DNA from 2 places in the Aminobacter sp. P4_H6_2 genome. Region 1 is predicted to be linked to the other one. Evidence: riboswitches for the same ligand, from Rfam matches in the RefSeq annotation. Region 1 holds a riboswitch; the other holds the start of a gene.
What was found. A riboswitch is a leader RNA that binds a small molecule or an ion and turns the genes downstream of it on or off. The one in region 1 is predicted to bind cobalamin.
Positions count from the first base shown of each region.

Region 1 (3,474 bases):
TGGATCAGGGCGTGGCGCTGCCCGGTGACGAGATGGCGGTGCGACATGCTCAGTTGGCCCTGAAGGCTTCGGCGAGGCGCTTGATCGCGGCGATGTTGCGCGGCCCAGGCGTTGCTTCGATGTATTCGAGCACGACAAAGCGGTTGTTCTTGACCGCTGCAATGTCCTTGAACGCCGGGTTCGAGCGCAGGAAGGCGATCTTCTGATCGGCGGTGACCTCGCCGTAATTGACGATGACGATGACGTCGGGATTACGTTCGATCACCGGCTCCCAGCCGATCTCGGTCCAGCTCGCTTCGACGTCGTCGACGATATTGGTGCCGCCGGCGGCCTCGATGATGGCCGTCGGCATCGCATAGCGGCCGGCAGTGAACGGCTTTTGCTCGCCGGAGTCGTAGAGGAACACGTTCACCGGCTTGTCGAGCTTGGGCAGCGTCGCCTGGAAGTCGGCGAGCTCCTTCTCATAGCCGGCCACCAGCGCTTCGGCCTTCTCGCGCACGCCGAAGATGGCGCCGAGATTGAGCAGGTCGGTGTACATGTCCCGCAGCGAAGACTTGTCTTTCTTCATGATGAAGATGCAGCTTTCGGTCAGCTCGTAGACCGGGATCTTGAAGGGGGAAAGCGTGTCGGGGGTGACGTCGCCGCCGACCTTCATGCCGTAGTTCCAGCCGGCGAAGAACAGGTCGGCTTCGGCGCCGAGCAACACTTCCTTGGTGACATATTTCGGCGCGAGTTCGGGTAACTCTCCAACGCCCTTGCGCACGTTCTCATCCAGCGTCTTCCAGCCCGAAATGCCGGAATAGCCCGCCATGTTGTCGGCAAGGCCGAGCACCAGCATCATCTCGGTCAGGTTGACGTCATGCGAGACGGCACGCTTGGGGGCTGCCTCGAAGGTCAGGTCACGGTTGCAGGTCTTGACGGTGACCGGGAAGCTGCTTGCGGCGGCTGCGGCACAGCCGGCGAAAAGTGCCGCGGCGATAAGGGGAAGTCGGCGCATGGTGGCTCCTTGAGTGGTTTGTTGGGTTCAGCGTTCGAGATGGAAGGAAAAGCGGGGCCGCCCGGTGACGGGATGGCTGTCGAGCGTGGTTCCGACCGAAAAGCTCTCGCGGATGCGTTCGGGCGTCAGGATGTCGGTGGGGCTGCCCGCGGCAACGGCCTGGCCGCCATCCATCACCAGCACGCGGTCGGCATGCGCCGAGGCAAGGGCGAGGTCGTGCAGCGACACAATGACCGTGCAGCCGAGCGTGCGCAGTAGTTCGAGCACTTCGAGCTGGTGGCGGATGTCGAGATGGTTGGTCGGCTCGTCGAGGATCAGAAGGTCGGGCCGCTGCACCAGCGCACGCGCAATCATCACGCGCTGCTTTTCGCCGCCCGACAACGAGCCGAAATCGCGCGCGGCAAGCTTGGTCAGGCCGAAGAGCGCCAGTGCTGCCTCAACCTGCGCATAATCATCGTCGCCGGTCCGCATGCCTGTCGCATGCGGTGTCAGGCCAAGCTCGGCGATCTCGGCCACCGTCAGGCCGAAGTCGGAAGCCGGTTCCTGCAGGACGGTTGCGATGCGGCGGGCGCAATCGCGCGGCTTAATCTTCCATATGTCGGTGCCGTCGAGCCTGACAGTTCCGCCGCTCGGGCGATGATAGCGATAGAGGCAGCGCAGCAGGCTCGATTTGCCAGCACCATTCGGCCCGACGATTGCCAGCAACTCGCCGGGTGCGACGCGGATGCTTACGGGTGCAAGGATCTGGTGCGAGGGACGAGGTCCCCAGCATACGGCATCGATTTCAAGCTCAGCTGGAGTGTCGCCGACGAGACGGCTAGCCGCATGAACACGGTCGAGCATGCCTTTTCTCCGTGAAAGCACGGAGCAGGCGGAACGATCCGATCAGCGAACCGAAACCTATCGAATAGGCAATCGCCATCATCATCATCTCCACGGCACACCCCGGCCGGTTTGAATTGCACAGATGATGGCAGGTCTCCTGGCTCGCGGGTGATCGCGCCTCGGAACCTTCCCGGCCTCGCGGCCAGTGGCATGTCTCCGAATTGCTATCCGCTCACAGTTGCGGGGGCAGCCACGGTTTCGCGTCGAGCGACGTCTCACCGTGTTCCCATTTAATCCCGTTGCCCGAGTCAGGCATCAGGAACCATCACCGCCGTGGCTACAGCAGCGGCGAAGTGCTGACAATCGATAAAGCGTCATGCGGCTTGCTCGATTGCGTCACGCTTGTCGAGTGTGAAGGACAATAGCGCCACGCCGAAGGCGCAAAGCGCGATCGCCGCACCGACAAGCGGCAGGTCGGCGTAGCTCACGCCCCAGGAAATGGCGGCACCGCCAATCCAGGCACCGGCGGCGTTGCCGGCATTGAACGCGCCTTGGTTGAGCGTCGCGGCAAGGTTCGGCGCTTCCGAGGCGGTCTCGACGACGCGCATCTGCATCGGCGGCACGATGACGAAGGTGATGACGCCCCACATGAAGACAAGCAGGATCGCCAGTGGCGCGCTCGTGCTCCAGGCAGCGAAGGCGACATGGATCGCCGCCATGACGATCAGCGCTCCAAGGGCCGTCGGCATCAGCTTCCAGTCGGCGAGCTTGCCGCCGATGATGTTGCCGATGGTCATGCCGCCGCCGAACAAAAGCAGGATCCAGGTCACCGAATCCACCGATACGCCGGTGACGTCGGTGAGGATCGGCTTGATGTAGGTGAAGACGGCAAACAGGCTGCCCGAGGCGAGTGCGGAGATGATCATCGCCAGCCACACCTGGAGCTTGCCCAGCACCTTGACCTCGCCCGCGATCCCGCCCTTGCCGGGAGGTGCGACACCTGCCGGTACCAGAAAGGCAATCGCTGCGACCGAGATCAACCCGATGACAACGACAGCGWAGAAGGTCATGCGCCAGCCATAGGCCTCACCAAGTGCGGTGCCGCCGGGAACGCCCAGAATGTTGGCGAGCGTCAGGCCGGCAAACATCAACGCGATGGCGCTGGCACGCTGGTTCCTGGGCACAAGGCTCGCCGCCACCACCGAGCCGATGCCGAAAAAGGCGCCGTGGCCGAAGGCGGTGATGACGCGGGCGGCCATCAACGTCCAGTAGGTGGGGGCGATGGCGCAAAGCAGATTGCCGAGCACGAACAGCATTGCAAGCCCGATCAGCACCGGTTTGCGCGGCAGCCTTGCCGTACCGATGGCGATGATCGGTGCGCCGATGACCACGCCGAGYGCGTAGCCGGTGACCAAAAGGCCTGCCGCCGGGATCGACACGCCAAGGTCGGCCGCGACTTCCGGCAACAGCCCCATGATGACGAATTCGGTGGTGCCGATGCAAAAGGATGCAACGGCCAGAGCGAAGATCGGCAAGGGCATGGGCGGACTCGAAGGAGAGCTGAAACGATTTAGATTTACTTTTCCCCTTCATCTGCCGACGCACAAGCGACGTTGCTGCAATGCAGCGATGCGCTGGCCGCATGGCAGCCA
Region 1 covers NZ_JBFUKO010000005.1:22,655-26,128, forward strand. Annotated here, with positions in the region: gene AC1DUU_RS00995 (FecCD family ABC transporter permease) at 1-47, opposite strand, end outside; gene AC1DUU_RS01000 (ABC transporter substrate-binding protein) at 50-997, opposite strand; gene AC1DUU_RS01005 (ABC transporter ATP-binding protein) at 1,025-1,840, opposite strand; cobalamin riboswitch at 1,953-2,164, opposite strand; gene AC1DUU_RS01010 (MFS transporter) at 2,197-3,363, opposite strand.

Region 2 (3,474 bases), on a different contig from region 1:
GATGAAGTCGTATCGGGCCTGGACGTGTCGACGCAGGCGCAGGTGCTCGCCCTAATCGCCGAGCTCAGTCGCGAAATGGGCCTCGCGGTTGCCTTCATCAGCCACGACCTGTCCGTCATTCGCGCCATTTGCGATCGGGTAATAGTCCTGGAGGGAGGCAGGGTCGCGGAGGAAGGCCCATGCAGTCGCGTTTTCGAGGCACCACATTCCGACTACACACGGTCATTGCTCGACGCCATTCCATTGCCCGAACCGACGCCTGGTTGGCTGGATACATAGGCCGGCGGACGAAGTCGATCTTTTGTCGCCTTTGGGAAAGGGCCAGCACGTTTCAGATCACCACGGTCGAGTACGAGTACCGCCTCCGTTAAGGCTTCGCGCGGCGTGGAGGGTTTCATAAGACTCAGCATGCCGTCGAGAAAGGGCAGTTGCAACGGCTGAGTGGAGGCGCAGAGAGCGCCTGATCCGAGGCCAATTGTGCGGCAAGAATTTCGAACTGTTCGGTGAACGTTATGCCGCTGAAACCCGAGGCTCTTTGCTGCCCCCCTTCGAAAACTCTTTGATCTCCGTGCGAGTCGCAATGACCGAGCACAGTGGTTAGGGATACTCGCCGGGAAGTTGGGTGGGTCGGGCAACGTCGCTATTCGAGCACGGGCTTTGGTACGTTTGGCACGAGCCCGCAACCGTAAAATTCCTATTAGATTTCATGTGAAATGCCTGATAGGCATCTATAAAAAAATTAACAGAGATGCGTAACCATCTGATTTTGCTATTTCTTCTACCGCGCCATCCGACCAATCCGCACCACGCCCAGCCATCGTGACTACGAGCGCCTGCGGACGCAGTCATGCAATTTTGGAGCTAGAAAACTGATGGGGCGTGGGGCAGCCGCATCTCGACGCGCTCGGTCCACGATCCGGTCATGGCGATGGGCATGAGCAGTATTTCCGAGAGCCAGGTCACGTGGCTGTGCGAAGAGACCACGACAAGGTCAGGCCTTCCTGGCCCGGCCAATCGAAGGCGACTGGCCGTATCTGTGGATCTACGCCACTTATCTGAACGTGCGTCGCGGCGGGCGCGTCGCATCGGTCGCTGTCATAATTCTCCGCAAATACAGAATACTATACCTGCAGCATGAAGGCCCATGCCTGGCAAATAATACAGAAAACAAGTCCCAGTTAGGCAGCAATAACTGGATTAGACCCGAATTTGACGCCTTTCAATTTGCCTACGACAAATGAGATGCACTCGCTGCAAGAATTCCGATACCCCTCCAATTGACAACTTCGGCGCGCTGGCTATTTTCCGACTCGGAATTGGTTCCGCCGAGAGGTGGATGAAAAGGGAACACGGTGAGGCCACTGGCCGAATCCGCGACTGCCCCCGCAACTGTAACCGTTGAGCCTTCTCCAACATGCCACTGAGCGCACGTTATGCGGTCGGGAAGGCGGAGAAAGGCTGAGACACGGAAGTCAGGAGACCTGCCCGTTCCAGTCACCCATGCTTTGTCCACGGGGTGCGGACAGGCGCGGTCGCTCGTGGCGGTGACATTGAAAAGTGTTGCCGCATGCGGAGGGCCGCAGGGTGAATTGCATCCCTGCACCTGCCTGCCTGCGGTTTGGAGAAACTGGCGCGCCCTAACCGCGCCACCCGAACCATTTGGGGGCAAAATTGCAGAGACTACTTATTGCCGCCGGCGCACTGTCGCTGGCACTTCCCGGTCACACCTACGCGCAAGAGCTGCCTTCATCAGGGCCGACCCTGCTCGATAGGCTGGTGATCACCACGCCTCTTCGCCGCGCAAGTTCGCTTGTGCGGGCTACCTCCTCCGTCACGGTCATCGATGAAGACGAGATCAAGGGATCGGCTGCGCCCGATCTGCCCTCGCTCCTCAAGCGCTATCCCGGCGTTTCGATCATCGGTTATGGCGGCCAAGGCTCCGCAACAAATGTCTATCTTCGGGGCATGTCCTCGGGGCAGACACTCGTGCTCGTCAATGGCGTGCGTACGGCCTCAGCCACCAGCGGAATAAGCTCGATCTTCAACATCCCGCTCTCCGCGATCGAGCGTATCGAAATCGCGAAGGGTCCGCATTCGGCCCAATACGGCGCAGATGCCATTGGCGGCGTGATCAACATCATCACCAGGCAGGGCGGCAAGTGCGACGACGGACGCGATCGCTGCGGATCGATTACAACGGGGGTAACATATCCCTGGGGAGCACATGTATCCGGCAACGTGCGTGGCCAGACGGCAGGCGGCGTTGAATACGCTGTGGGCGGCAGYCTTCTCGGCACCCAAGGCTATGACTTCACGACCCCTTTGGCATGGGGTCATGAACCCGATGATGACGGCTTCCTGCAGGGCTCGCTAAATTTCTCTGTCGCCAAATCCTACGACTGGGGGCGGCTCTACGCAGATGGCCTCTTTGCCCGTGGCCGGACGGAGTATGACAATTCGTTTCCGTCGTTCAACGAGGTCGACACCGATACCTTCGCCGGAAAGATCGGCGCCACGTTGAAGCATTCGGACAGCTGGAATTCGACTGTCGAGGTTTCCAGCGGCCTAGACCGTTCGACCAACTTCCGTGATGGTGTTGTTGGCAACAGCGAGTTTGACACGCAGCGCTTCGGAATCTTCGCATCGACGGAGAAATCCTTCGAGTTTGGGGACGCAACGCATGTCGTTGCTGGCGGTGCTGAAGCCTATCGCGAAAGCGTGGACTCGACCGTCGACTTCGGTGTCGACTCCCGCAATCTGGTCGCGGTCTTCGGGCAGTATTCGGTCGAGTATGGCGCACTCACCATCGATAGCGGCCTGCGCTATGATCACAATGAACAGTTCGGCGATGCGACGACTTACAATCTCGGTGCCAGCTGGGAAATCGTTCCGGATCTCATCGCGCGAGCGTCCTACGGCACAGGCTTCCGTGCCCCGACCTTCAACGACCTCTATTACCCGGGCTACTCGAATCCAAACCTCAAGCCGGAAAAGTCTCGTTCCTACGAGATCGGCCTGAACTGGCGGCCGACGGTCGACACGACGGTTGACGTAGCCCTCTACCAGACCTGGCTCACCGACGCGATCGCGTCCAATCCCCCAACGTACCTCCCCTTCAACGTCGCCAGAGCCAAGGTTTCGGGCGTAGAGGCTTCGGTGTCTCACCAATTCAGCGACAGTTGGAGCGGCAAGGCTACGATCGATTATCGCGAGCCAAAGAACCAAGACAACGGGCTCTACATTCCCTACCGCGACCGGTTCAAGGCCACGGCGGAGATCGGCTACCGGGCAACCGAGCAGCTCAACCTCACGGCCAAGCTGCTTTACGCCTCCCCGCGCTATGCCAATGCCGCAAACACGGTCAAGCTGCCGGATTATGTCACCGTGGACTTCACGGCCGACTATGCCTTTGATGACAGATCGAGCCTGAAATTTTCGGTCGAGAACCTATTCGATGAGCAGTATTCAACCGTC
Region 2 covers NZ_JBFUKO010000236.1:79-3,552, forward strand. Annotated here, with positions in the region: partial or broken gene AC1DUU_RS17135 (ATP-binding cassette domain-containing protein) at 1-279, shown strand, start outside; partial or broken gene AC1DUU_RS17140 (transposase) at 893-1,103, shown strand; cobalamin riboswitch at 1,301-1,503, shown strand; gene AC1DUU_RS17145 (TonB-dependent receptor domain-containing protein) at 1,672-3,474, shown strand, end outside.
Region 2: another riboswitch for cobalamin. It lies ahead of AC1DUU_RS17145 (TonB-dependent receptor domain-containing protein); the one in region 1 lies ahead of AC1DUU_RS01005 (ABC transporter ATP-binding protein).